2 regions of the Clostridium cellulovorans 743B genome follow, and region 1 is predicted to be linked to the other one. Evidence: a T-box and tRNA genes for the amino acid it is inferred to sense, from the RefSeq annotation. Region 1 holds a T-box; the other holds one or more tRNA genes.
The links. The T-box of region 1 lies ahead of CLOCEL_RS04690 (methionine--tRNA ligase). A T-box ahead of a tRNA ligase gene usually reads a tRNA of that ligase, here a tRNA-Met.
Positions count from the first base shown of each region.

Region 1 (7,218 bases):
AAGGAAATAAAAACTACTGTTACTCATTACATTATTGAATAACAGTAGTTTTTATCTATATTGTAACTAATCACAACTAAATATACATTTTTATGAAAATGAAGATGCTTGTAGCGTTTGTTTTATTTTCATAGCAAATTGACGCGCTCTTTCAAAATCTTTATTATTTGGTCTTCCTTTATTTAAGCCTCTAAATAGGTATTTTGTAAAACTGTAATCCATAAAGCCTTTACAGCAAAAATGCCCAATTACATCAAAACCTTTTTCAATCAACATTTCATTAAGAGTTTTATGTGGAACTTCTAATGGAATAGTTGCTGTTGAAAAGATAAACGCTTTCTTATTATTTTGTTTATTAATACTGCTAACCAAATTTAATATACTCTCATGATGTTTTCCATTATATATACCCGAACCAAACCCAATCAAGTCATATCTAGATATACTTTCAATATCAAAATCCTTTGGTTCTATTACATCAGCCTCTAATATGTCACTAATTGCATTAGCAATTTTTATAGTATTTTTATGATGTACTGATGCACAAACTATTAAAGTTGCCTTATTGCCCATAACCATTCCCCTTAATTAATTTATAAAGACTTTTTATATTTCTTATAATACTTTACACTTAAAGCTATATAAATTATGCCTAAAGCCATGTAAAATATTCCAAAAACCTTTTTATAAATTAAATATAAGACTCCTAAAATACAAAGCATAAGCCCTGCGAATATATATAATTTCCATGAAATTTTATTATTTACTTTTGCACTTTTACACTTACCATATTTTTTTATTTCCTTAATCCTTGAGTTATATGCTATGTAAGGCATAAAGTTAAAAACAAACACAAACATATCAATTATTAGTAGTCCCAAGATAATTAAAAACATAGGTCTTATAGCTATTAAAGAAACAGCTAACAACGCTATTAATGCTATAGCTATTACTAAAGAAACAATGGTGCCTTTCTTTGTTAAGTTTCTCATGCTTTCATATTTATCTATTTCTGATGCACTATCACTATAAATAGGATTAGTCCCAGCCTTTGCTGAAAAAATATGCATGTAATTTTGTATAGAAACCACGGGACTCCATCCCGCTTCTTTAAATATAGTAAAGTACTCTTCATTTGCCTCTGATTGATAATCCAAGGTATATATTATATCCTGTGGCTTATCTTTTTTTAACTTATAGAAAAAACCGTATTTTATCTCTTCTAATATCCAACCTTTGCTGGCGTAATTTTTTAATTTCTCCATATCACTTTCTTCACTAAAGGCAAGGCCATTAATTATTAAATATTTATTGTCCATGAATATCCCCCTTTTCTAATTCAAAACAATTCTCAGCGAATTTCACCATCTGCTTTTTACGTTCAATCTCTTTTATGAGCATTTCTCGCCCTTTACCTGTTATTTTATATACCTTTTTATTTTCCTCTGCACTAGGGCTTAACTCCACTAACTCTGCTGATAAAAGCTTTTTCAGTGTTGTATAAAGTGATGCAGGTCCAATAGTAACTTCATTATTAGTAAACTTCTCAATAGTTTTCATAATTAGGTATCCATGCTTTTCTTCAATGACGCTAGATAGAATATAAAAAGCTGAATCCGTTAGTTCTCCAATATCAATAGAATCTTTCCTTGGCATAAAGTTCTCCTTCCAATTCCAAGTATATCATTAAATGATATATCCATAATTGAACTATATCATTTAATGATATAGTTGTCAAATTTTCTATCCCTCACTTTTTCTATTAACATTAATTGATAAAATCAGGACCACCCGTCAAACGGGTGGTTTGCTTTAGCCCTATAAGGGCATGTTACTGGCCGTGCTACTCGCACATTGAGCGGTTTGCCAACCGCATACCTTTACTGGCTGCACCTAAAAGGTGCTTTATTTTTTGCCTTTGTTTACTGATTCACCCGTAAACGGGTCAATAAATTCTTTCAAGCTCATTTGTTCATATGCTAAATCTTCCTGTATTTGATTCTTTATGTATTCTTCTATTATCTTTTTGTTTCTTCCAACTGTATCAACGTAATAGCCTTTACACCAAAATTGCCTATTCCCATATTTATATTTCAAATTTGCATGTCTGTCAAAAATCATCAATGAACTCTTACCTTTCAAATACCCCATAAACTGAGAGACACTTAACTTCGGAGGTATACTTACAAGCATATGTATATGATCCTTACATGCATTTGCTTCAATAATTTCTACTCCTTTATGTTCACATAACTTTCTAAGTATTACCCCTATATCCGCTTTTATTTTTCCATATATGATTTGTCTCCTATACTTTGGTGCGAAGACTATGTGATATTTACAATTCCATTTACTATGTGCTAAACTACTATTATCCATTACGGATATACCTCCTTTGTACTTTTGGTTGTGGTCGGAAAACCTACTACCATTTTACATTGGAGGTATTCTTTTTTTCTACTCATCGCTAGAAGCTTTTTAGAACCACAGGTAAAACCTGTGGTATTCGTAAAACAAAAATATAACCACCTGTAAATAACTACATCTACAGGTGGTATTTGAGATATATGATGAAACCTGAATCACTAATAAATTGTAATGAAACATTCGACTGATGGTAAATTTATATATAATGAACTAACATATTAACTTAGCTATGAAGTGGAATCCTTTATATTATGTAGTACTTTATATATAATGAACTACCAACCCAACAACCAAATATAAATTAAACTAGATATTCAGTATATAATTCTAAAATTCAATCTTTGAATCTAGAAAGAAATTTGTGATTGATGCTTTTCAAAAAAGTCCACTCGTGGCTCTAAAAACTTTAACTTATGCATAGTTTGATCAACTATAAATTTATAAACTGGCTCAAAAATATATTCCCAATTCCAAAGGTTTTCATTAACATTTAGATATTCTCTTACCTTTTCACAGCTCTTTGGTGCAATTGGATGAATTAAAGTTGTAACAGTTCTAACGGCATGAAAGGCATCTATCAGAACTTGTTTTCTAAGTGCATTATCATCGCTAGTATCTGCTACTCTCATATTATTTACCCAATACTTGTTCATATTACGAATGTAGCTATCTAAAACGTAAATTAAGCTATGAAATTCGTGATTATACATATGCCTTTCATAGGTAAGAATAGCTTCTTTTGATTCTTCCATAATACTATCACTAATTTCACCTACTGGTATTGTACCATTAAAATGCTTTTGTGCCGTGTAAAAACAAGAACGGACAAGTCTATTAAATACGTTAGTCAACAAATTGCCATCTTTTAAAACTGTATCAGGGCCTTGTTTATCTTTTTCCTCCATGAATACTTGTGGCATAAAACTAACACTTCCCTTTGAAAGTCCTAAGCTCAGGAAATGCATACGTAATTGCTCTGGTGTATAATATTCTAATAATTCTCTTGCCATAGGTGGTTTTACAGCACCACTACTACTTGCTTTTTTATTCATAAATAATAGATGGCTGTTAGCAATCAAGTGTGGAAGATTTATCTTATCCCAATCTATTTTATCTCCAGCTTTAATCCCCTCTAAAGCCATAAACATTGCCATTTCAGCAATCCCGTAAAAATAAACATTATCTTCTCCAATAAATTGATATACCTTTGAATCCTCGGAATGCCACCACTCTGTCCATTGGTCAGGATTCTTACCTATGGTTTCAAGATATGTTTTTGTAAAAGAAATAGGAGCCCATAAAGATTCAGGCCAAACCCAAAAGGTTAAAGCTTTCAGCTCTTCCTTATCTGGCACTGGTATACCCCACTCAACATTTCCTGATAACCTAAAAGGTACTAAGGTCTTACCGGTTCTAAAACGAACTCCAACTTCATCAAATACCCCTCTTGCAATATCTCTATCCTCTAGACTTTCAAACACAAAAGTAATAGAAGGCTTTTTAGGTTCATCAATCGTCCTATGCTTCGGTAATTTTTCTTCTAAATCTGTAATACCTTCTAGTTGCTTACGTTTTACAAAAATGACTGGTGGTTTTAGAGATTCTTCTATGGTATTTAATAAATTTTTTCGTAAGTTAGAATTTGCCCTTAAATAATCTACCCTTTCAGCTAAGGTATTGTTATACTCCTCTAATTTAAAATACCAATTTGTCACCTTTCTTAATTCAGGTGTTTTCCCAGATAAAATACTCTTTGGGTCAATTAATTCATCTGGCATATATTGATGACCTAAATCACATTCATCTGCATAACCTTTGTCTGAGCTACACCCTTCAATAGGACATTTCCCAACTACTTGCCTGCCATTTAGAAACACCTTAAAATCAGGGTCATAAAACTGTGGTGAAGAAGCTTTTGCTAAATACCCATTGTCATATAACTTATTAAATATTTCTTCCGATACACCTTTATGAATTTCACCAGCTCTATCCAAGGCAGAAGCTGCGTATAGATTCATGCTCATTTCGTATTTCTCTAAAACTTCCTTTTGTTTTTCATGATATTCACGAACATACTCCTCTATAGACCCTTCATATTTTCCTTCCTCTACAAGCTTTAAATAACTCGCTGAAATAGGTGAGCCATAGCAATCTGTTCCTGAGACAAATATAACATTTTCATTTCCAATTCTATCTCTTAAAAATCTTGCGAAGGTATCAGCATGAACAAACACGCCACCTACATGACCAAAATGTAAATCTTTATTACCATATGGCATTCCCGCAGTTATAATAGCTTTTTTAGGAAATATAGGTCTTTCTATTTTTTTATCTTTCATAATGAACACTCCTTAAAATATAATCCTATCTTTGCATAAAAAAACGTAAAAAAAACACCTCCTACAAATAATTTGTAGGGGCGATTATACCGCGTTGCCACCCTATTTCATTAGTATGTCACCATACTAACCTTATCAAGTACAAAATTATACCCTAGTTCTGTAACGTGAACAAACGTCATAGCATCACCTATGGATAAAATAGGATCCGTATGCAGCTCCAAGACTTGTTTCATTAAATTGTCCACTGTTCCATCTCAGCAAAAGGAACTCTCTGTAAGTTTTAAAAATAACTACTGCTCTTTTCATGGCCTTTTTATTAATATAGTAAACAAATGCACTTATGTCAATATGTTTCCCATAACTTTTTTCTCTGATACATAGGCTCTTAACCTTTTTTCAAAATACATTGCCTTGTATATAATCCATACATATATCAACAACTAAATTTGAATTATCCACAAAATAAATCACTTTAACATATTTGAATAAAGCTAAGATTATACATAAATATTTTTCTTGATATCATTAAATCCTAAAGTCAAAGTTTAGACGAATAATTTAATCTTTGACTTTAGGTATCTATAAAAACTCTAGTAAAAATCATTAATATCATCCTGATAATGTGAATTCCAAATAATAACCCAACATTTTTCAATACCTTCTCTAGTCATAGCCTCAACTCGATGATTTCCATCGTTTATTCTAAAGTCATCTCCTTCATGCTGTACTATTAAAGGTGGCATGCCCCAACCTTTACGAATAAGTTCTTGTAAGTTGAAAATGCGAGGCTCCCAATGCTCTGGTGGATTGTAATATTCCATACCTGGTTCTGGACCACAGCATCGTCTTAACTTATCAATACTTATAAGCAAGGGACCTGTCCAATATCTTTTTTGCAATTTTAGTCCTTCTGAAAAAGGCACATTATTTCCTACAGAATTCAAAAATAAATGAACCCATTCTTCTATTTTTCCTTCCTTTGAAAAGCTTATAGCTTCTTCAACTGTAAATTTCATATCTTTCATAAACCTTCTCCTAAAATTATTTATTCTACTTTTGACTTCATTAAAATAGGGAAATATATAGTATTCTTTGTTCTTACATCTACATAGATATTGTACTGAAACTCTAAAACTATTAATATATCAACTTTATTTATATTTATTTAATACATAAAGACTGCCTATGGAAGTTTTAGTTACCTAGACAGCCTTTATAATTTATCTATATATTCCAATTAGAAATCTACATTAATTTCATAAATGTTATACGCATTCAATGTAGAAACATTACTGGAACCTATATATTTTTATCCTTGATCAATTGATTGATTAATTTAAAGTCCTAATAAAGCCTTCTTTAAGAGGGCAAGGTCAATTGCATTTATTACACCATCTCCATTCATATCTACTACTTCTATGCCTCCTGGGAAAATTATGCTACCTTGGCCTAAAATATATTTCTTAATGTATGCTAAATCAATGGCTGTAACCTTTCCGTTCCCATCAGCATCACCTTTAATTACTAGAACTTTTGTTGTTGGCTCTTCTCCGAATACTTTCTTTCCATTAACATACATTGATATATGAGGGTTTTGAGCATATTCTTCTGTTACACCTTGGCGGCTCCAATCATTAGTAGGGTCCCAATGAGCCTTCCAATTTGAATCTTGACCTGTTACAAGTCCAAAGTGGAATTCTCTAGAACCGTATATAGCATTGCCACTCCAATCAATTTCAACATAATAAATACCCTTTTCTTTATCCCATTCAACTGGAGCACTTATAGTTGCACCCTTAACATCAACAGTATTTGATTGATCGTACATAACAGGACAAGTTATCGCATCTATTCCTTGGTTATATTGCATAAGCTCAGATATATTAAAGAAATATCTAACCTTTATTGTGTCTTCAGTATGAGGTGGATGTACTGTAAGATTGTTGGCTCTTATTGTAACCTGTGTTCTTTCACCATTTTCCTGCTCAAGTTTTGATTCCACAAAGAATTCATCTACAGGAGCTTCTTTTAGTGGAAAATTTTCAAGTGGCATTTGATCTTGTCCAAAATATTTAGTTATACCTGCTAAAGCTCCAACAAAACCTGCATTGTAATCTACTGCAACCTCATTACCTACAAAGTCCGTTGTATCATCTTTATGGCTATCAGTCTGGTCTGGACCTCCTACTAAAGCTCCCCAAAGAGTATGTCTGTGTTCATTTGGGACACCCATGTTGTTAGTTATAGAACCATGAGCAGCTCTGTGATGTGGATGCTTTGCTGAATTCTCTGCATAACCTACCTCATAGCATCTATTCAAAGGATTATCACCTAATATATAATTCATTTGGCTCTTAACCCATGCATCGAAATCACTACTACCAGTTTCCTTCTTATATACTAAGGCACATAATTGTTCAGCTGAATTATAACGTGCTGAGCCCCAAGT
Region 1 is NC_014393.1:1,135,157-1,142,374, reverse strand. It holds gene CLOCEL_RS04710 (flavodoxin family protein) at 91-573, opposite strand; gene CLOCEL_RS04705 (DUF2812 domain-containing protein) at 594-1,319, opposite strand; gene CLOCEL_RS04700 (PadR family transcriptional regulator) at 1,309-1,656, opposite strand; gene tnpA (IS200/IS605 family transposase) at 1,906-2,379, opposite strand; gene CLOCEL_RS04690 (methionine--tRNA ligase) at 2,775-4,766, opposite strand; T-box leader at 4,840-5,084, opposite strand; gene CLOCEL_RS04685 (ParB/Srx family N-terminal domain-containing protein) at 5,360-5,794, opposite strand; gene CLOCEL_RS04680 (glycoside hydrolase family 9 protein) at 6,106-7,218, opposite strand, start outside.

Region 2 (7,218 bases), 1.8 Mb from region 1:
TGAGGAGATCATTAGAAAGATAAAGCTTTATGAATTAGATAGGCAAGAAGAAATCGATTATCTTACTTCTGTATATGTTCCAAAGGATTATAACAATGAATATAAAGATTTCTATGATCTCATTTCAATAATAGAGAAATTGAGAAGTGAAGATGGTTGTCCTTGGGATAGAGAACAAACTCATGAATCTATTAAAGAGGAGTTTATTGAAGAAGCTTATGAAGTTGTTGATGCAATAAATAACAAAGATGACAATAATCTTGTAGAAGAATTAGGTGATGTACTTCTTCATGTAGTTTTTCATAGCATTATAGGTAAAGAAGAAGGATATTTCAACGAAAATGATATTGTAAAGGGTATCTGTGATAAGATGATTTATAGACATCCTCATGTTTTTGGGGATATTTCTTGTGAAAATAGCAATGAAGTTCTAAAAAATTGGGATGAACTAAAAAAGGCAGAGAAGGGTATAACTTCTCAGTCAGAAGCTATGAAGAATATAGCAAATGCTCTCCCAGCGTTGATAAAAGCACATAAGGTACAAGAAAAGGCAGCTAAGGTGGGTTTTGACTGGGATTCAGTAGAACCTGCTATGGATAAGGTGCTAGAAGAACTTCAAGAAATAAAGGATGTATATAAAACAAAAGATCAGTCAAAAATATTAGAAGAAGTAGGAGATTTATTCTTTTCAGTGGTAAATGTTTCAAGAATCCTTGACATTAACCCAGAGTTTGCATTAAAGTATACTGTAGATAAATTCATAAGACGTTTTGAATTTATGGAACAGCTTTGTGTTAAGAGGAATTTTGTATTCAAAGATCTACCTATAGAGAAGTTGGATGAACTATGGGATGAGGCAAAAAAAGCAGAGAATATAAAAAGAATTAGGTAACAAAGTTATAAATTCCTAGATAAAGAAGGAATTCTAGTATTTTTGAAGAATAGAAGAATTAGATACTCACTTTAAGGAGGGAACGAAAGTGAATAAAACAGAATTAATAAGTAGTATTGCAGAAAAATCAGGTTTAACAAAAAAAGATGCTGAAGCAGCATTAAAAGGTTTCATGGAAAGTATTCAAGAAGCATTAGAAAAGAAGGAAAAGGTTCAATTAGTTGGATTCGGTACTTTTGAAGTTAAAGAAAGAGCTGAAAGAACAGGAAGAAACCCAAGAACAAAAGAAGAAATAAAAATACCTGCATCATCAGTTCCATCATTTAAGGCTGGAAAAGAATTAAAAGATAGAGTAAATAAATAATTCTTTTTATACATAAAATGGACTATGGCAAAAAGAACCTAGATTAAAAGTCTAGGTTTTTTTTGTAGGTGTCTAAGATATATTCTTTTAGAAATAATTGGAGGATATTATGAGATTAGATAAATATTTAAAAGTATCAAGAATAATAAAAAGAAGAACTGTGGCAAAAGAAGCTTGTGAAAGTGGAAGAGTTATTATAAATGGTAAAGTGGCTAAGCCAAGTTCTGAAGTTAAAGAAGACGATGTAATAGAAATTTTATATGCTAATAGATCTTTAAAAGCTAAAATAGTTAACATAGCAAATCATGTAACTAAAGATAATGCTAAAGGTATGTATGAGATAATAGCAGGCGAAGAAGATACGGAAGAAGGAAATGGAGAAGAGTAATGCATAAATACTCCTTCTGAATCATATACATTATGTGATAGGAGGGGATAGTATGGAAGTAAAAAAAGAAATTAGAATTGAAGAGAAACAAGGCAATATCACCTTAAAAAATAGAAAAGAAGCATTTATAACAGGCGTAGTTGAAGTAATTAGATTTAATGAAGAACAAATTCGTTTAAATACAAATCAAGGACCATTAATTATAAAAGGTGAGAATTTAAAGATGAACAAGTTGGATGTTCATAATGGTGAAGTAAACATTATGGGCAAAATAGATTCTATAGTTTATACTGGCAGCAAAAAAACTAACGAGAGTTTAATGACTAAGTTGTTTAAGTAGAGGTGTATTATGCTGTTAAAATGGAATTATCAGCTTATAATTTTATTGTCTAGCTTTTTAACCGGTATGATAATGGGAATAATGTATGATGTCTATAGAGTTTTAAGAGGTCTTAATAATAAAAATAAAATTGTCACAGCTATAGAAGATGTTTTATTCTGGATATTTGCTTCTTCTATTGCCTTTGTTTTTTTACTTTTTACTAATTATGCTATTTTAGGTCCTTATGCATACATGTATATAGCCTTAGGGCTTTACATATATTTAAGATATGTAAGCAAAATTATGATTAAATTTAATTATAGGTGTTATCTAGCTCTAGGAAAAGTGTTAAGGATAACTATAAATTATGCCAAATATCCGTTCCAGCTATTACTTGAAAATAAAAAGAAAAATTAGCTTGAATTAGATAAGAAAACACTTTACAATAGTAGTAAGAATGGAATTGTAGGTGAATGGATATGAAAAAATTTAAGCTTAGAAAGCTTTTATTTGCTATTTTTACAGTTTATATCTGCTTTATGCTTGTTCATCAAGTTACTACTTTCATAAGAATAAATAAAGATATGAAGGAAATAAAGTCGCAGTTACAAGTAGAAACAGAAGAAAATGAAAAGTTGCAAGATGAAGTAAATATGTCCTCATCAGATCTATTCATAGAAAAAAAAGCTAGAGAAAATAGCGATTTAATCAAAAATGGCGAAATACCAGTGGTAGATGGCAATAAATAATTAAACAATTAAAACAGGATAAATATTAAGGAGGAATTTTTTCAACATGGCTTTAAAGGCAGGAACAATAGTAGATGGAGTGGTTGTTAATATAACCAAGTTTGGCGCATTTGTAGAGGTAGAGGGGAAGACAGGTCTTGTACATATATCTGAAGTTGCGGATAATTATGTCAAAGATATCAAAGAACATCTTAAAGAACAAGATAAGGTTAAGGTGAAAGTTCTATCAGTTGAAGAAGATGGGAAAATCAGTCTATCTATTAAACAAGCGAATCCAACAAAAAAGACCGTTAGACCAATGGAAATTGACTGGAATAAAAATCAAAGAAGTGGTGGCGATTTTGAAGATAAGCTTTCAAAATTCCTTAAAGACAGTGAGGAAAGATTCCAAGATATAAAGAAACATCAAGACGTAAAAGGAAAAAGCAAAAAATCAGTTATGAAATAGTTTCTTGTAAGGCAAGAATAAAAATACTGCTTAGATAAAAAAGGTATTCTAAGCAGTATTTTTATTTAAAAAAATAGCTTTTTCAAAAAATGAACTATAAAAGTGTTAAAAGTTTCAAGTTTCAAATCATTTAAGAAGTTTATATAAAACTTCAGCCATCGGTAGTTTAGAACGTTATTAATAATAATAATTTATGTTGTCATTTTTAAAGAAGATTAATTTTCCATCTTCAGTTTTTATAGAAATAAAAGTATCTTTAATGGAAACAAGTTCACCAGTTATTGAATGTCCACTAGTGGGTTCAATGGTTATTGTTTTTCCTTGGTAGTTTTCGTTGATAAAGGTATCTAAAGCTTTTTTTATATAAGGGTGATCATTAATATTTAGAGATAAAGCTGAATTATCTTTTGATAGTGGTATAGAATTTTTTTTAGTAAAGTCTATTATACACTCGAGCCCGCAATTGTTATTGAGTATATTCGATATGTTTTTGCAATTTTCAAATTCGTTTTCTAAAAAGTGCGTTGCTGAAGTTTCCATAGCTTCCTGAGAATTTTTGGAGCTACTATTTAGGTTTAGTACTATGTTTCTGTTTGAACTTTTATTGAGATCTTTTTTTAAGTTTGATAAAAGTAAGATTAATAAAAAGTTATATATATCCATAGTAGTCTCCTTTAGAGAAAGGTTTGGAAAATCTCCAAACCTTTATAAACTACAAAACGATTCTAATAGAAATAATCTATAGCATCTATATTAATATTTAAAATTCTATTTGGAGGTGCTGTTTCTCTTATTCTTACAAAATTGTCGCCTACAGAAAGAACTTCTCCAGTCAAAGCCTCAGCCACAGGTCGATTTCTAATAACTATAGTTATAGCTACATGACAATAATCGTGTTTTATTAATTCAGCCATCATTTTCACCTCTAGGGATCAGGTAAAATAACTCTGTCCCTAAAATTAGTATATTCCTATGATTGAATTCAGGTTCCATTAAAAAAATTAAAATTATGTGTTGACATATATGAAAACCTATTATATAATAAATCTTGTCGCTGAGATACAATATAAAGAAGCGACGCAAGAGTACGTGCCGAAGTGGCGGAACTGGCAGACGCACAGGACTTAAAATCCTGCGATGCTAACACATCGTACCGGTTCGATTCCGGTCTTCGGCACCATTTAAAAATAATATCGCGGGGTGGAGCAGTTGGCAGCTCGTTGGGCTCATAACCCAAAGGTCGTAGGTTCAAGTCCTGCCCCCGCAACCATTAAAAGATAATAAGGCGGAATAGCTCAGCTGGCTAGAGCATTCGGTTCATACCCGAAGTGTCGTAGGTTCAAGTCCTATTTCCGCTACCAAATGTGCCGAAGTGGCGGAACTGGCAGACGCACAGGACTTAAAATCCTGCGATGCTAACACATCGTACCGGTTCGATTCCGGTCTTCGGCACCATTTAAAAATAATATCGCGGGGTGGAGCAGTTGGCAGCTCGTTGGGCTCATAACCCAAAGGTCGTAGGTTCAAGTCCTGCCCCCGCAACCATTAAAATAGAATAATAAGGCGGAATAGCTCAGTTGGCTAGAGCATTCGGTTCATACCCGAAGTGTCGTAGGTTCAAGTCCTATTTCCGCTACCAGATAACTCCACAATAAAATGTGGAGTTTTGTTGTTTTACGAATACCACAGGTTTTACCTGTGGTTCTAAAAAGCTTCTAGCGATGAGTAGAAAAAAAGAATACCTCCAATGTAAAATGGTAGTAGGTTTGCCGACCACAACCAAAAGTACAAAGGAGGTATATCCGTAATGGATAATAGTAGTTTAGCACATAGTAAATGGAATTGTAAATATCACATAGTCTTCGCACCAAAGTATAGGAGACAAATCATATATGGAAAAATAAAAGCGGATATAGGGGTAATACTTAGAAAGTTATGTGAACATAAAGGAGTAGAAATTATTGAAGCAAATGCATGTAAGGATCATATACATATGCTTGTAAGTATACCTCCGAAGTTAAGTGTCTCTCAGTTTATGGGGTATTTGAAAGGTAAGAGTTCATTGATGATTTTTGACAGACATGCAAATTTGAAATATAAATATGGGAATAGGCAATTTTGGTGTAAAGGCTATTACGTTGATACAGTTGGAAGAAACAAAAAGATAATAGAAGAATACATAAAGAATCAAATACAGGAAGATTTAGCATATGAACAAATGAGCTTGAAAGAATTTATTGACCCGTTTACGGGTGAATCAGTAAACAAAGGCAAAAAATAAAGCACCTTTTAGGTGCAGCCAGTAAAGGTATGCGGTTGGCAAACCGCTCAATGTGCGAGTAGCACGGCCAGTAACATGCCCTTATAGGGCTAAAGCAAACCACCCGTTTGACGGGTGGTCCTGATTTTATATAAGAAATTATAAAATGTAAGAATTGAGGATAGACTTAAAAATATAATCATAATAAGTAAACTTTTTATGAAATGATAAGAAGGATTTCTTTTGATTAAATTATATATCTTTTTTAATTAGTTTATTACGGAATTCGTGATTTATAAAATTAGTAGTTAAGATATGTTACAAAAATTAACATTAACTTATATTTATCTTGTGAATATTTTTATAATTTCAGCATATATTTGTAGTTTCAATAAAAAATAAATTTTATTTGTCCTACGATTATTTAATTAACACCTAACTAATGACAAAGATTTCCATACAACTCTGATATAATGACCTTACTTAATAATCAGAGGGGGTTATATAGTGCAGTATGGCGCAGATATGATGGAGTATAAACGGGTAACAAAAGAAGATAAGGATGAAAAGGCTAAGATCTCCAAAAGGGACATAGTGAAATTTATAGGACTGTTTGTATGTTCATTTTTAATAAGTAGAGTATGCCTTATTAATGATACGGCACCCTTTGGAATTTCCTTTGTTGCAGCAACAGGGCGAATAAAAAGGTTTAATTATAGTCTTTGCTCGGCTTTTGGTACATTTGTAGGGTATGTAACCTTAGTTGATCGTATTAATAATTTATGGCTATATTTATTTTTAATTGCTGCTATAGTTTTTTATAACTTAATTGCAGGAAAAAAATCTATAAAAGAAGATAGTGTTTTTGTAGGAACAATCATTTTGATTATAGAAATTATTTATACATTTATTGTGCATCACTATTCTATAGATGTAATTATTATTACAACTTTATTGGATGTAGTCACTATAATACCAATATTTCTACTTTTGGTTTATTCTATAAAGTCTTTTAAAAATTTAAATACTCGATACATATATTCTAGTGAAGAAACTATAGCTATGGCTATTCTTTTAGCGCTTATGGTTTCAGGAACTTGGGGTATTGAAATCTATGGAATATCGTTAATAAATATTGTTGCAATTATTATAACTATGATTTTGGGATACATAAATGGAAGTGCCGTAGGGGCCTCTATAGGTGCTGCTGTTGGTGTTATTTGTGGTATGTCAACTAATTCTATGATAGATTATATAAGTTTGCTTGCATTAGCAGGCCTTGCAACAGGTGTATTTAAAGAACTTGGAAAGATAGTTAGTTCTCTGGCTTGTATAATATCTATCGTATTACTACTTATATATAGCAAGTTTCAGATGGATTTTTCAATGATTGAGGCGTTGATTAGCACAGCAATATTCTTATTAACTCCAAGTAAAATTTATGAGAGATTCAAGAAAGAATTGAATATAAATAAAAAAGAAGAAATATTAAAGGAAAATTATAATTCTAAAATAAAGGAAATTTATAAAGAGAAGTTAAATAACTTTTCTAAGGTTCTTCATAATATATCTAAGGTTCTTGATGATTTAGCTGATAATGATAAGTTAGCAATGAAGCAGAAAAGTACAAGGATTGTAGAGAACTTAGCTGATAGGGTTTGTTCAAGTTGTAATATGTATAATATTTGTTGGAAAAGAGAATTTTATTTGACACATTCGGCTTTCCAAGAATTATTAGAACAATATGATTATGGCACCGTAGCACTTCCAGATGAGTTAGAAAGAAAATGTGTAA
Region 2 is NC_014393.1:4,569,657-4,576,874, reverse strand. It holds gene yabN (bifunctional methyltransferase/pyrophosphohydrolase YabN) at 1-892, shown strand, start outside; gene CLOCEL_RS19010 (HU family DNA-binding protein) at 981-1,256, shown strand; gene CLOCEL_RS19005 (RNA-binding S4 domain-containing protein) at 1,366-1,644, shown strand; gene yabP (sporulation protein YabP) at 1,697-1,984, shown strand; gene yabQ (spore cortex biosynthesis protein YabQ) at 1,994-2,383, shown strand; gene CLOCEL_RS18990 (FtsB family cell division protein) at 2,446-2,715, shown strand; gene CLOCEL_RS18985 (S1 domain-containing RNA-binding protein) at 2,762-3,163, shown strand; gene CLOCEL_RS18980 (LSm family protein) at 3,341-3,826, opposite strand; gene CLOCEL_RS18975 (hypothetical protein) at 3,889-4,077, opposite strand; tRNA gene CLOCEL_RS18970 (tRNA-Leu) at 4,255-4,343, shown strand; tRNA gene CLOCEL_RS18965 (tRNA-Met) at 4,358-4,433, shown strand; tRNA gene CLOCEL_RS18960 (tRNA-Met) at 4,448-4,524, shown strand; tRNA gene CLOCEL_RS18955 (tRNA-Leu) at 4,530-4,618, shown strand; tRNA gene CLOCEL_RS18950 (tRNA-Met) at 4,633-4,708, shown strand; tRNA gene CLOCEL_RS18945 (tRNA-Met) at 4,726-4,802, shown strand; gene tnpA (IS200/IS605 family transposase) at 4,971-5,444, shown strand; gene spoIIE (stage II sporulation protein E) at 5,931-7,218, shown strand, end outside.
Region 2: it encodes a tRNA-Met, which carries the amino acid that the T-box ahead of CLOCEL_RS04690 (methionine--tRNA ligase) is inferred to sense. The anticodon was not compared.